DNA from 4 places in the Pseudovibrio sp. W74 genome. Region 1 is predicted to be linked to each of the others. Evidence: riboswitches for the same ligand, from Rfam matches in the RefSeq annotation. Region 1 holds a riboswitch; each other region holds the start of a gene.
What was found. A riboswitch is a leader RNA that binds a small molecule or an ion and turns the genes downstream of it on or off. The one in region 1 is predicted to bind thiamine pyrophosphate.
Positions count from the first base shown of each region.

Region 2: it holds a riboswitch for thiamine pyrophosphate, as region 1 does, so the genes downstream of both, thiB (thiamine ABC transporter substrate binding subunit) here and thiC (phosphomethylpyrimidine synthase ThiC) in region 1, are expected to answer to the same signal.
Region 3: it holds a riboswitch for thiamine pyrophosphate, as region 1 does, so the genes downstream of both, thiM (hydroxyethylthiazole kinase) here and thiC (phosphomethylpyrimidine synthase ThiC) in region 1, are expected to answer to the same signal.
Region 4: it holds a riboswitch for thiamine pyrophosphate, as region 1 does, so the genes downstream of both, PsW74_RS26375 (hydroxyethylthiazole kinase) here and thiC (phosphomethylpyrimidine synthase ThiC) in region 1, are expected to answer to the same signal.

Region 1 is NZ_LMCJ01000013.1:4,811-8,005, reverse strand. Features, by position in the region: gene PsW74_RS08990 (hypothetical protein) at 1-1,658, opposite strand, end outside; TPP riboswitch at 1,842-1,962, shown strand; gene thiC (phosphomethylpyrimidine synthase ThiC) at 2,057-3,195, shown strand, end outside.
Region 2 is NZ_LMCJ01000013.1:229,082-232,276, reverse strand. Features, by position in the region: gene katG (catalase/peroxidase HPI) at 1-1,311, shown strand, start outside; TPP riboswitch at 1,428-1,534, shown strand; gene thiB (thiamine ABC transporter substrate binding subunit) at 1,568-2,548, shown strand; gene PsW74_RS10075 (ABC transporter permease subunit) at 2,524-3,195, shown strand, end outside.
Region 3 is NZ_LMCJ01000007.1:96,005-99,199, reverse strand. Features, by position in the region: gene PsW74_RS06240 (phospholipase D-like domain-containing protein) at 1-1, shown strand, start outside; gene PsW74_RS06235 (tyrosine recombinase XerC) at 83-1,042, shown strand; TPP riboswitch at 1,102-1,204, shown strand; gene thiM (hydroxyethylthiazole kinase) at 1,277-2,089, shown strand; gene thiE (thiamine phosphate synthase) at 2,073-2,714, shown strand; gene PsW74_RS06220 (hypothetical protein) at 2,794-3,195, shown strand, end outside.
Region 4 is NZ_LMCJ01000060.1:272,068-275,262, reverse strand. Features, by position in the region: gene PsW74_RS26385 (xanthine dehydrogenase family protein molybdopterin-binding subunit) at 1-1,228, shown strand, start outside; gene PsW74_RS26380 (Lrp/AsnC ligand binding domain-containing protein) at 1,299-1,535, opposite strand; TPP riboswitch at 1,746-1,854, shown strand; gene PsW74_RS26375 (hydroxyethylthiazole kinase) at 1,896-2,651, shown strand; gene thiD (bifunctional hydroxymethylpyrimidine kinase/phosphomethylpyrimidine kinase) at 2,651-3,195, shown strand, end outside.

The DNA.
Region 1 (3,195 bases):
TCAGGCCCACGAGAATGTCCGCGTAACTCGACATCGTAAACAAAGGAATAGTGCACATCACCAGAAAGGATCGTAAAACGATCTGGCGTTTTGCGGTGGCGGAACACGTTCAAAATGCCATCTGCCGTTCCCGGATGTGCCATCCAGTATTCCGCATCCACCATGAGCGGCTTGCCCATGAACGTGAGCAGCTTCTGCAGCGTTTCGATCAGCTTTACGCCGAAGATCGGAGCTGCGGAGACGAGTAGCACGGCGTCTTTTCCGCGCAGAGATCGTTGTAAATCTGTGACCGCTTCCCAGTCCAGAAGACCCGAGGGTAGATACCCTGCCCGCTCTGATCTCCATCGGCGTGTGCGCGTATCCAACACCAGCAGTGGTGGGTCTAGTTCCCAGTGATAGTCCCAGTTTTCAAAGGCGAAGAGATGCTCCAGAAACTCATCGTAGCTATTTGTGCCGGGCACCGTGACAGCTTGCGTCATCGCTTCAAGTGTTCCACCTGAGAACGCTTCAGGTCGGTTGCCCCACCCCTGATTGAGCATATAGGCACACAAGGCATTGCCAATGATCCGTCGGGAGAACGGATGGCCGTAGGCGGTCTCTTCCCAATCACGGTTGAGGTTCCAGTCATCAGTGACATCGTGGTCATCAAAGATCATCGCAACCGGAAGATGGGCAAACAGGCGGCGCACCTGGCTGAGACCCGCAACAAACTCCTTCAGGATTTTCTGTTCGCTCTCATAGAGCGCTGCTTCTTCTGGTGTCAGTCCTTCAGGAACGTCTGTCTCAACCAGATCCCATAGTGCTGGAGACCAGACAAGGAGGTACATTGCCAAGAATTCAGCAAGTGTGATCAGATGGTTATGGGCATGATCGGCAGTAAAGATTGGTTTTTCTACGCCACCGAACAAGACAAGCCAGAGCTTTCTGTTCTTCTCCAGACTTGGGAGAAACTTTTCGCGGCGGTAGTAGGTGTCGCCGTGTTGGTAGAAATCTGATGCCTTATCAGGCACTTTGCTTTCCAAGCCTGCCAGCTGTTCCTCAGTGATACCGAGTTTTTCGATGAGCGCATGGATAGCTCGCAACATGGGGCCAGCAACATCATCTGAGTAAATCTGATCGCCACTCATCACGAGGGCAGTTGGCCATTTTTCCTTGTCAATTTTGGTGCCGTTCTCAGCCCTGATATGCTTTGCCAGAAACTGATCAGCTGCGACCAGACCATCGCCGGATTCGTGATGTGGTTTGCGGCAGGACCCGTGCAGGAGTGAGGAAACTTTTGAGCTTAGCAGAAAGCCGGGAAGCTCCTGATTTTCATAGCAGAGATCAGGCGCCCATACGGAATGATCCTGCCAACCAGCCTCCTCGTCATCCTCCATACGCAGAGCGAGGCGATAGCTGATCCAAGTGTCATGCGGTAAAGGGCTTTGGAGAGGTAGATCGATCAGGAGGTAGTGGAGATGTACCCCTGCTGAGATCAGGTTTACCTCAGTTTGCGCTTTCGTCAGCTCGTAGGTTTGCGGCTCACGGCCTTGTGGGAGCAAATCCAGTTTCACATCCGCCGGAGCGCGCACTGCGAGCCAGAATGTTAAACGTGAGGTTTCCAGTCGACGCAAGATTGGGCCAGCTAAAACGGATGGGAGAGAATAGTTTTCAAGCATTCGTTGATATTATTTTTCGCGATATCCAGATGTGAAATTCTTAGATGAGAGATAGGAACGCAAACCGCAAAATCCAATAAGTGTCAGCGACTCCCCTTTCATAAAATCCAACTTACAAAAGTTTTCTGAACCTCGCCTGAACCGAACCTGCCTTGACACTAGTTCATAATCGTTCTAGCAAAATCATGTATGCAGGGGAGTCTCACCAAGGAGACTGAGAGGCTGACAGAGCGCAAGCTCGGCGACGCGACCCTTAGAACCTGACCCAGTTGATACTGGCGTAGGAAGCACGGGTCGCGGGACCTGTTTATAAGGCTAGTGTAACAACCGCGATCTTAGCAGCAGAAGTTCTTTCTGCCGTTTCCCAGCCAAGACTCATCTGGTGTCTTTTTCGAGTTATGAACTTGAGGAGCACCATTATGACGACGCCGAACCCATCCATCACCACAGGCGCCTTGCCAGCTGCGCGCAAAATCTATGTTCGTGGCAGCTTGCACGAAGACGTGCTTGTGCCCATGCGCGAAATCAGCGTTCACCCGACAGCAGGTGAGCCACCGCTGCCAGTCTACGATAGTTCCGGCCCATACACGGACCCGACAGCAACAACGAATATTTCTGAAGGTTTGCCTGCTCTACGGCGCAAGTGGATCGAGGCGCGCGGTGACACCGAGGAATATGATGGCCGTGAGATTAAGCCTGAAGACAATGGTTTTGTGAAAGGCGACCGGCTTGTTCCAGAATTTCCGGTGAAGCCTCGCCCCTTGCGCGGAAAGGACGGTAAAGCCGTCACCCAGCTGGCCTATGCCCGCGCTGGCATCATCACACCGGAGATGGAGTTCATTGCCATCCGCGAAAACCAGTTGCGGGAAGCGGTTGCAGAAGAGCGGTGTGGCAATGACTGGGGTGCGAGCATTCCAGATTATGTAACACCAGAGTTTGTACGTGATGAAGTGGCTGCTGGCCGCGCGATCATTCCGTCAAACATCAACCACCCTGAGAGTGAGCCGATGATCATCGGGCGGAACTTTCTGGTCAAGATCAACGCCAATATGGGTACATCTGCTGTCACCTCCTCCATGGAAGAGGAAGTCGACAAGATGGTGTGGTCGATCCGCTGGGGTGCTGACACGGTGATGGATCTGTCTACCGGTCGTAACATTCACAACACCCGTGAATGGATCATCCGCAACAGCCCTGTCCCAATTGGGACCGTCCCGCTTTATCAGGCGCTTGAGAAGGTGAATGGAGTTGCCGAAGACCTGACCTGGGAAATCTTCCGCGACACGTTGATTGAGCAGGCAGAGCAAGGGGTTGATTACTTCACCATCCACGCTGGTGTGCGCCTGCACATGGTGCCGATGACCGTTAATCGCGTGACGGGGATTGTCTCCCGTGGCGGTTCCATCATGGCGAAGTGGTGCCTGCATCATCACAAAGACAGCTTCCTCTATGAGCACTTTGACGAGATCTGCGATATTTGCCGCCAGTACGATGTGGCGTTTTCTCTTGGTGATGGATTGCGTCCGGGTTCCATTGC
Region 2 (3,195 bases), 220 kb from region 1:
CTTGAAGAACAGGGATTTGGCTGGTCTAACCCCGGACAGGATGGCAAAGCAACGAATGCCTTTACTTCTGGCATTGAAGGTGCGTGGACCACACACCCAACCACATTCGATATGGGCTTTTTCGATATGCTGTTCGGCCATGAATGGGAGCAGGTAAAATCGCCTGCCGGCGCATGGCAATGGGAACCGGTGTCCATCAAGGAAGAAGACAAACCTGTTGATCCAACAGACCCGTCTGTTCGTCACAATCCGATCATGACGGATGCGGACATGGCGATGAAGGTTGACCCGATCTACAACGAGTACTGTCAGAAATTCATCGCAGATCCTGAGTACTTCAGAGATACGTTTGCGCGTGCATGGTTCAAGCTGACACACCGCGACATGGGACCGAGAGCCAATTATCTTGGCCCGGATGTGCCGAAAGAAGACCTTATCTGGCAGGATCCTGTTCCAGCAGGCAACACCAACTATGATGTTACTGCGGTGAAAGCAAAAATTGCGGCAAGTGGTTTGAGCAATGAAGACCTGATCAAAACCGCTTGGGACAGCGCACGTACCTATCGCGGTTCTGATATGCGCGGTGGTGCCAACGGTGCTCGTATCCGCCTTGCTCCTCAAAAGGATTGGGTTGGCAATGAGCCAGACCGGCTTGCCAAAGTTCTGGCTGTGCTTGAACCAATCGCAGCGCAGGCAGGAGCCTCAGTCGCAGATGTGATCGTGCTGGCAGGAAATGTTGGTGTGGAAAATGCCATCAAGGCAGCTGGTTTCAACGTGGAAGTTCCATTCGCTTCTGGTCGCGGTGATGCAACAGATGCGATGACAGACGCGACATCCTTCTCTGTTTTGGAGCCTATTTCTGATGGCTTCCGTAATTGGCAGAAGCAAGAGTACGCTGTTAGCCCGGAAGAGATGATGCTGGATCGTGCTCAGCTCCTCCGCCTCACTGGCTGGGAAATGACTGCACTTGTTGGTGGCCTGCGCGTTCTTGGTGCCAATTATGGCGGATCAAAGCACGGTGTCTTCACGGACCGCGAAGGTCAGCTGACAACGGACTTCTTCGTCAACCTGACCGATATGGACAACAGCTGGCATCCACTCAAAGATGGCACCTATGAAATCCGTGACCGCAAATCTGGCAAGCCTAAGTGGACTGCAACCAGTGCAGACCTTGTGTTTGGCTCCAACTCAATCCTGCGCGCTTATGCTGAAGTGTATGCTCAGGATGACAACCACGAAAAGTTCGTCCGCGATTTCGTGGCAACATGGACCAAGGTCATGAACGCCGACCGCTTCGACCTGACAGCCTAATAAATGCGACGAGCCTGGGCAGGAAACTGCCCGGGCTTTTTATTGCAACTCCCTACAGGTGCTCTCCAGACGCTGGCTATATCCAGTTGCGCTTCTGTGTTTTTCCGGTTAAGAACCGCTTGACCTCGGGGTGCGCGTATTTGTCGTGCTGAGATGCTTTAGTGGCGAACCCGTTGAACCTGAACCGGCTAGAACCGGCGGAGGGAAGGGTACCGGTTTCATCCATCCTTGCCCTCTCGCCGCAATGGAGGATGACTTGAAACATCTGTTAATTGCTGCGGGATTACTCACTGCAACATCAGCGATGGCTGCTGAGAAGCCTCAACTGACAGTTTACACATACGACAGCTTCGTTTCTGACTGGGGCCCAGGCCCAAAAGTGGAAGAAGCGTTTGAGGCTGTATGCGAGTGTGACCTGAAACTTGTTGGCGTCGAAGATGGCGCAGCACTGCTTTCCCGCATTCGTCTTGAAGGTAAAAACTCAGATGCCGATGTGGTGCTGGGTCTGGACACCAATCTGGTAGAGACTGCCAAGAAAACTGGCCTGTTTGCACCACACACTGTTGAAGCCCAATACACACTGCCAGTGGAGTGGGCTGACGAAACCTTTGTGCCGTACGATTGGGGCTACTTTGCCTTCGTACACAAGGCTGGCGAAACCGTACCAACCAACTTCCGCGAGCTTGCAAAGAGTGATGCCAAGATCCTTATTCAGGATCCACGCTCCTCTACGCCCGGCCTCGGGCTGCTGCTTTGGGTGAAAGCGGCTTACGGAGACGAAGCTGCTGATGTGTGGGCGGATCTTTCCGATAACATCGTGACGGTTACAAAAGGTTGGTCTGAAGCCTACGGTCTTTTCCTTGATGGGGAAGCGGAGATGGTGCTCAGTTACACCACGTCTCCGGCTTACCACCTAATTGCCGAGGAAGATAACAGCAAAACCACTGCTGCGTTTGAAGAAGGCCATTACATGCAGGTTGAAGTAGCGGCAAAGCTTGCCGGAACTGATCAGCCTGAGCTGGCAGACAAATTCCTGAACTTCATGGTTTCAGATGCTTTCCAGACAATCATTCCAACAACCAACTGGATGTATCCAGCTGTGACACCAAAAGGTGGTTTACCTGCTGGCTTTGACACACTGCAGGTGCCGGAAAAAGCTTTGTTCTTTAAGCCTGAAGAAGCTGCTGCTGCTAGAAGTGAGGCTCTGCCGGAATGGCTAGAAGCGCTCAGCCAATAAGTTCGCTTCCCGGTGTTGCCGCGGCATTTCTTGTCGCGGCACTCATACTTGGCACGTTGGCCGCGGTTGCTCTGCGAGCTGAAGCGGGTCACGGCTTTTCCTCTTCCGATTGGGCCGCTCTCAAGTTTACGCTCACTCAGGCTGTGCTTTCTGCAGTGATCAGTGTTGCACTGGCTGTGCCGGTTGCGCGCGCCCTGGCGCGACGGCGGTTTCCGGGCCGCAGTTTGCTTATTGCCCTGCTTGGTGCCCCCTTCATTCTTCCAGTTATTGTCGCCATTCTTGGGTTACTGCAAGTGTTTGGCCGTGCGGGCTGGATATCTGATGTGCTTGTCTATTTCGGTGCTTCATCCATTCGCATCTATGGTCTCCACGGTGTTGTGCTGGCTCATGTTTTCTTCAACCTTCCGCTGGCAACCCGATTGATTTTGCAGGGATGGCAAGAGGTTCCTTCAGAGCGCTTTCGCCTTGCAGCGCAACTTGGATGTGATGGAAAAGCCCTGTTTCGGCTGATAGAACTCCCCATGCTCGCGCGCACCTTACCCGGTGCACTGGCTGTGATCTTTGCGATCTGCCTGACAAGCTTTGCTGTTGCTCTGACGCTTGGTGGTGGACCGCGGGCGACAACTATTGAGCTGGCGATCTACCAG
Region 3 (3,195 bases), on a different contig from region 1:
AATTTGCGCAGGCCTTTCTTAAAGGCGTGTATGTTTATCTTTTGGTAACCATTCAGCCAGATTTGGCGCTTACACTTTGCGAATGGCAAATTCCCTTGATAGCGGCGAAGACTTACTCATCATCTGCAAACCAGATGTTACCGCAGCGATTGAAGACTGGATTGATCATCTGGGATCTGAACGGCGACTGGCTGAACGGACACTGGAAGCGTATGAGCGCGATACCCGTCAGTTCCTGCGCTTCATGACCAGTTATGAAGGTGAACCGGTTGCCCTGCGGCATCTGGAGTCTTTGAAACCAAAGGACTTTCGCGCATTTCTGGCAACCCGCCGGAGGGATGGCGCACAAACGCGGACGCTTGCCCGTGGCCTTGCTGGCATCCGCTCCTTCCTCTCGTTTCTGGAGGAGCGCGGTGAGGTGAATGCGGCTGGTGCTGCGGCGGTTCGTACGCCGAGACTTCCCCGCAGCCTGCCCAAGCCTATCCCCGTTGAGGAAGCCAAAGCGATTGTCAGCAGCGATCTCGCTTTTGAGGACACTCCCTGGGTTGAAGCCCGAAACGCAGCGGTGTTCACACTGCTCTACGGTTGCGGCCTCCGCATTTCCGAAGCGCTGTCTCTGACATCGGCCTCCGCGCCGAAGGAGGGGGATAAGTCGCTGAAGATTCGCGGTAAAGGCAACAAAGAACGGCTTGTTCCGGTTCTGCCAGTGGTAATAGAAGCTATTGAGGCCTACAAAAAGCAGTGCCCTTATGATCTGTCGGGCAGTTCACCGCTGTTTCGCGGCGTTCGTGGCGGCCCGCTGAATGCGCGCATGATCCAGCTGGCCATGCAAAAGATCCGCAGTGCTCTTGGTCTACCAGACACCGCAACTCCTCACGCTTTACGCCATTCGTTTGCAACTCATTTGCTGTCTGAAGGCGGGGATTTGAGGAGCATTCAGGAGCTACTGGGGCACGCAAGCCTTTCTACCACACAGATTTATACGGAAGTGAACAGTGCACAGCTGTTGGACGCTTATGACAAGGCACACCCGCGTCGTTGATAGGTTGTCCCCCTCCCTCACATCACCTTGATCTCCCTTAGCAGATCCCCTAGGTTCATCGATGTGAAACGGGGTGCCCAACACGTTTGTTGTGGCTGAGATCATACTCGAAGAACCTGCTCTGGATAATTCCAGCGAAGGGAGCACTCACGCCGTGTTGGGGGATAGATTGTCTGGCAGTTTGCCAAGTCCCTGATACCAGCTCTCTTTCGCACAACAAGACCGAGGATAAAAATGGGTCGTGTCGAAAGCGCTTGCGCAACTCTTTCTGCAATTCGTGACAACAGTCCACTCGTCCATAACATGACGAACATCGTGGTGGCCAACACCACAGCCAACGCCCTGCTGGCCATTGGCGCCTCCCCTGCCATGGTGGATGGCCCGGAAGAAGCCCCTGAACTTGCAAGTGTTACAGGTGCATTAGTGGTCAACGTTGGCACGGTTACCCCTGCTCAGGCAGAGACCATGAAGTTGGCTACTGCTGCTGCCCACAAAGCTGGTCGCCCTTGGGTGCTGGACCCGGTGGCTGTTGGAGCGCTGACCTTCCGCACCGAGCTTGCTGGTGAATTGCTGGAGAATAAGCCGAGCGTCATTCGTGGCAATGCCTCTGAAATCATGGCACTTGCTGGTCAGGGTGCAGGTGGAAAAGGCGTTGATAGCACGGATAGCTCTCAGGCTGCTCTGGCAGGAGCGAAAGAACTGGCGAAGCAGACGGGCGCTGTTGTTGTCGTCTCTGGTCCTGTCGATTTTATCACTGATGGTGCGCGCACTGCTGAAGTCGCCAACGGGGATAAGATGATGCCTTATGTGACTGGTCTTGGCTGCACGGCAACAGCTTTGACTGGCGCGACACTGGCTGTTTGCGATGACCCGTTTGATGCTGCTGTTGATGCAATGGTTTTCCTCGGAGTGGTTGGTGAGATTGCTGCAAAAAATTCAGCAGGACCAGCAAGCTTGCAGCTGGATATTATTAACGGCCTCTATCAGCTGAACAGCGATATCCTCAACGCAACTGCACGGGTTGAAATGCATGAAACCGTTGCTTGATCTTTCCGTTTATCTGGTGCTGGGGCCGCAAGACTGCGCCGGTCAGGATCCCGTCGACATAGCAATCGCAGCCGCACAAAACGGCGCTACTGTTGTGCAGCTTCGTGACAAGACTGGCAGCACGCGCGAGCAAATTGAGCTGGCAGAGCGGTTGATGCAAGCGTTGAAACCGCTGAATGTGCCGCTAATCGTCAATGATCGCGTAGATGTTGCCTTAGCGGTTGATGCGGACGGTGTTCATGTTGGGCAGGATGATATGGATGCCACGAAAGCCCGGGAGCTGATCGGCTCTGATAAGCTGCTTGGTCTATCAGTCAGCACTCAGGACGAGCTGGATGCTGCGGACTTTTCCGCCTGCGATTACCTTGGCATAGGCGCCTGCTTCCCGACAAACAGTAAGGATGATGCGGCTGACATGGGTATGCAGAGCTTTGCCGGTTTAACGGTTCAATCTCAGTTGCCTGTGGTTGGAATTGGCGGAATTTCGCTTTCTAATGCGGATCAGGTGATCAAAGCTGGGGCAGATGGAGTTGCAGTTATTTCTGCAATCTGTGGGGCATCCAGTCCATCCGCAGCTACGCGCAAGCTTCAGGACATCGTCAAAAGCGTAAAAGACCTAGGGTGATAGGATAAAACACGCATTTACTCCTCGCAGAGCCCATCTACATTGATATATGAGAGGACTAGGCAGGGAGCTTTTAGTCATGAAACTTAGACAAACAACATTTATGTGCATTTTCTTCTGCACGTTTGCTTTTCTTGTTTCAGCAGCTCAAGCTCAAACAGCCTGTGAAGTCCGCAAATCAGAGATGGCGGAGCTGGGGGACTGGGAAAATCCCAAAGCACGTTTGAAAGAGCTTTCTCAGATTGAAGTTCAAGGCCAGTGCCTTGATGGGCAACTGGTTGTGCGCGCCCGCGCATTTACCAGCTGCTCCCCTCGCGATTGCAAATGGGGTTGGGCTCCAGGGCAGCTTAGTTTTTCTGGTGTACTAACGTTCCGGTTTGGCGGCTTCTTCAAAGCGCAACACATTGAGCTTCGGCCAATGGGAGAGCGTATTCAGGCTTACGTGCGAACAGAAAACCACGATCCAACGTTTCCCAATAAG
Region 4 (3,195 bases), on a different contig from region 1:
GACAGGCGTTTATACCAATACAGTGCCGGTGGATGCGTTTCGTGGGGCAGGGCGTCCGGAAGCGCTTTATCTGATGGAACGACTGGCAGACAAAGCTGCGCATGAGATGGGTATGGATCCGGCAGAATTTCGTCGTAAGAGCTTTATCCCCGATGAGGCGCTACCTTATACAACAGCGCTTGGCCGCATGTATGATACGGGTTCCTTTGGGGCTCACCTGACCAAGGCGCTGGACGAGATTCATTATTCGACGTTTGCGGAGCGTGAAGCGGAGAGCAAGGCAAAAGGTTTGTACCGCGGTGTTGGGCTATCGACCTATGTGGAGGCGTGTGCCTTTGCCGGCGGGGAGGAAGCTAAGCTTGAGCTTAACACGAACGGCAGCGTTACTTTGCTGATTGGAACGCAGAGCAACGGTCAAGGTCACGCAACTGCATATGGCCAAGTCATTGCAGAACATCTTGGTTTGCAGCTTGATCAGGTTGAGATGGTGCAGGGAGATACGGATCGTGTTGCGACTGGTGGTGGTACCGGCGGATCGCGGTCCATTCCGATTGGTATGCCATCTGTGAAGGCGGCTTCTGAAACGCTGGTTAAGAAGATCAAAGAGATCGCCAGTGAGAAGCTTGAGGTTGGTGTTGGGGATCTGACGTTGGAAGACGGGCAGGTGCGCGTGGTTGGTACCGACCAACAAGTCAGCCTTGTTGATGTGGCTGGTTCGCAACCGGATACCTTGAGTGCAGCGGAAAAAGTCATGCAGGATGAATGTACTTATCCCAATGGCACGCATGTGTGTGAGGTGGAGATTGATCCGGAAACGGGCAAGGCGGACGTGGTCAGTTATGTGATCGTGGATGATTTTGGCGTGACGGTGAATCCGATGCTTTTGGCTGGTCAGGTGCATGGTGGTGCGGGGCAGGCGATTTCGCAGGCGCTTTGTGAGAACACGGTTTATGATGAAACCGGGCAGCTGCTGTCAGCGTCCTTCATGGACTATCATGTTGCACGTGCTGATGATTTGCCGAATTTCGACTTCTCGACGAGCAATGTTCCTTCCACGACAAATGCGATGGGCATCAAAGGGGCTGGTGAGGCTGGTTCTATTGGAGCGGCGCCGGCGGTGATGAATGCCGTGCAGTATGCGCTGCGCAAGAATGCAGGTGTTGAGCATATAGATATGCCCGCGACGCCGGTTGCTGTCTGGAGCGTTATTCAGGACGCTCAGAGTTAAGCTATCAAGAACGTAAAGCTTGAAAAGAGATTATGCAGGCGGGCTGGTGTCCCGCCTGTTTTCGTAGGTATCAGAACGCTTTGAAGGTGATGATGGTTCTGGTATCCTGGATGCCTTCGAAGACCTGAACCTTGTTTGCAACGAAGTGTCCGATGTCTTCGTTATCATCAATGTAGAATTTGGCCAGCAGGTCGAAATCCCCGGAGGTGGAGTAGATCTCGGAGGCGACTTCCGCGTCTGCGATGGCGTTGGCAACCTGATAGGTTTTTCCGAGCTGGCATTTGATCTGTACAAAGAACGGAATCATAAATCTGCTATCCTTCTGTCCCGAAAGGCTGATTTGTCTTTCAGGGATGCGCTCTAATATGAGTTTGCGTTGTTTTGTGAGCATTTTGCGTTGAAGCTGCGTTTTTTTGCAAGCTTTTGCGTTTTTTAAGCGAAATCTACCCCCAGTTGCCTTTTGTCGCTGCCTCTCGTTTCCGCTTGCAGTTCGCTCTCTTGTTTGCTAGCAAAAAATTCTAACCAATGGGGGTGCTCGGAAGTGACTGACGGGCTGAGAGGCGCCAAGCCAACTCCTAGAACCTGATCCGGATTGTGCCGGCGGAGGGAATTGGGATGAGTACCAAGGTAATCGTTCCCGCCGTAATCTATAGGGGAGCGAAAACAAATGTCCTACACAACTGAAAATCTCTGGGAAGTCTTTGAGAGCGTGCGTGAGCGTGGCGTTCGGGTTCATTGTCTGACGAACTCTGTTGCGCAGAGCCTTACCGCGAACATCATGTTGGCTTGTAACATCGTGCCCTCCATGACAGCGGCCCATGATGAAATTCCTGCATTCATCGAGAGTGTTGACGGGTTGCTCCTCAATCTTGGTACGCTGGATGGAAAGCGGCGGCATGGTATTCGGCTTGGGCTTGAAGGGGCTGCCAAAAAATCTATGCCCGTGGTTCTGGACCCGGTTAAAGTAGATCGCTCAGACATTCGCATGGAGTTTGCGAAAGATATTCTGAAAGAGAATGTTTCGATCCTTAAAACAAACATGACTGAGAGCGCTGGGCTGAGTGGAGCTGTCACCGAGAACACACTGATTGTGCGCACCGGTATTGAAGACGCTGTGTTTGGCCGGGAGACAACCTACACCGTGGGCAATGGACATGCTTATATGGACAAGGTGACTGGCATTGGCTGTGCGCTGGGCGGTGTGCTGGCTGGTTTCGCCGCTACCGAGCCAGATAAGGAACTTGCCGTGCTTGCTGCGCTTGCTGTCTATGGTGTATGCGGCGAGATTGCCGCAGAGCAGGCGAACGGACCGGGAAGCTTCACTCCAGCTTTCATCGATACCCTTTATGGCTTGAAGGCTGACCAGTTCAACGAGCGTCTCAAGCTCGAAACAATGAATAATAAAGGTGGGGTATTGGCCTAATGAGTGCGATTGCAGTCACAATTGCAGGGTCGGATTCCGGTGGTGGTGCCGGAATTCAAGCAGACCTGAAGGCCTTTTCGGCTCGCGGTGTCTATGGGGCCAGTGTCATCACTGCACTGACGGCCCAAAATACCAAAGGTGTGACAGGTATTCATGATGTGCCGCCAGCATTTGTGGCGGAGCAGATGGATGCTGTTTTTTCTGACCTGAAGGTGGATGCCGTGAAAATCGGCATGCTTTCACAGCCAGAGATTATCGCTGTTATTGCCACAAAGCTGGCGGAATATAATGTTAAGCGCGTCATTCTTGATCCGGTGATGGTTGCAACTTCTGGTGATGTTTTGTTGCAAAACACCGCCGTTTCGGTCCTGAAGCAGAAGCTGTTTCCCATGGCGGCGTTGATTACGCCGAATATGCAGGAAGCGGCCTTTTTGCTGGACCAGCCGGTAGCTGAATCCCGTGAAGACATGCACAGACAAGCGTTACTGCTGCTGGACATGGGTGCTAACGGGGTTCTGCTGAAAGGCGGACACGGATCTGATGA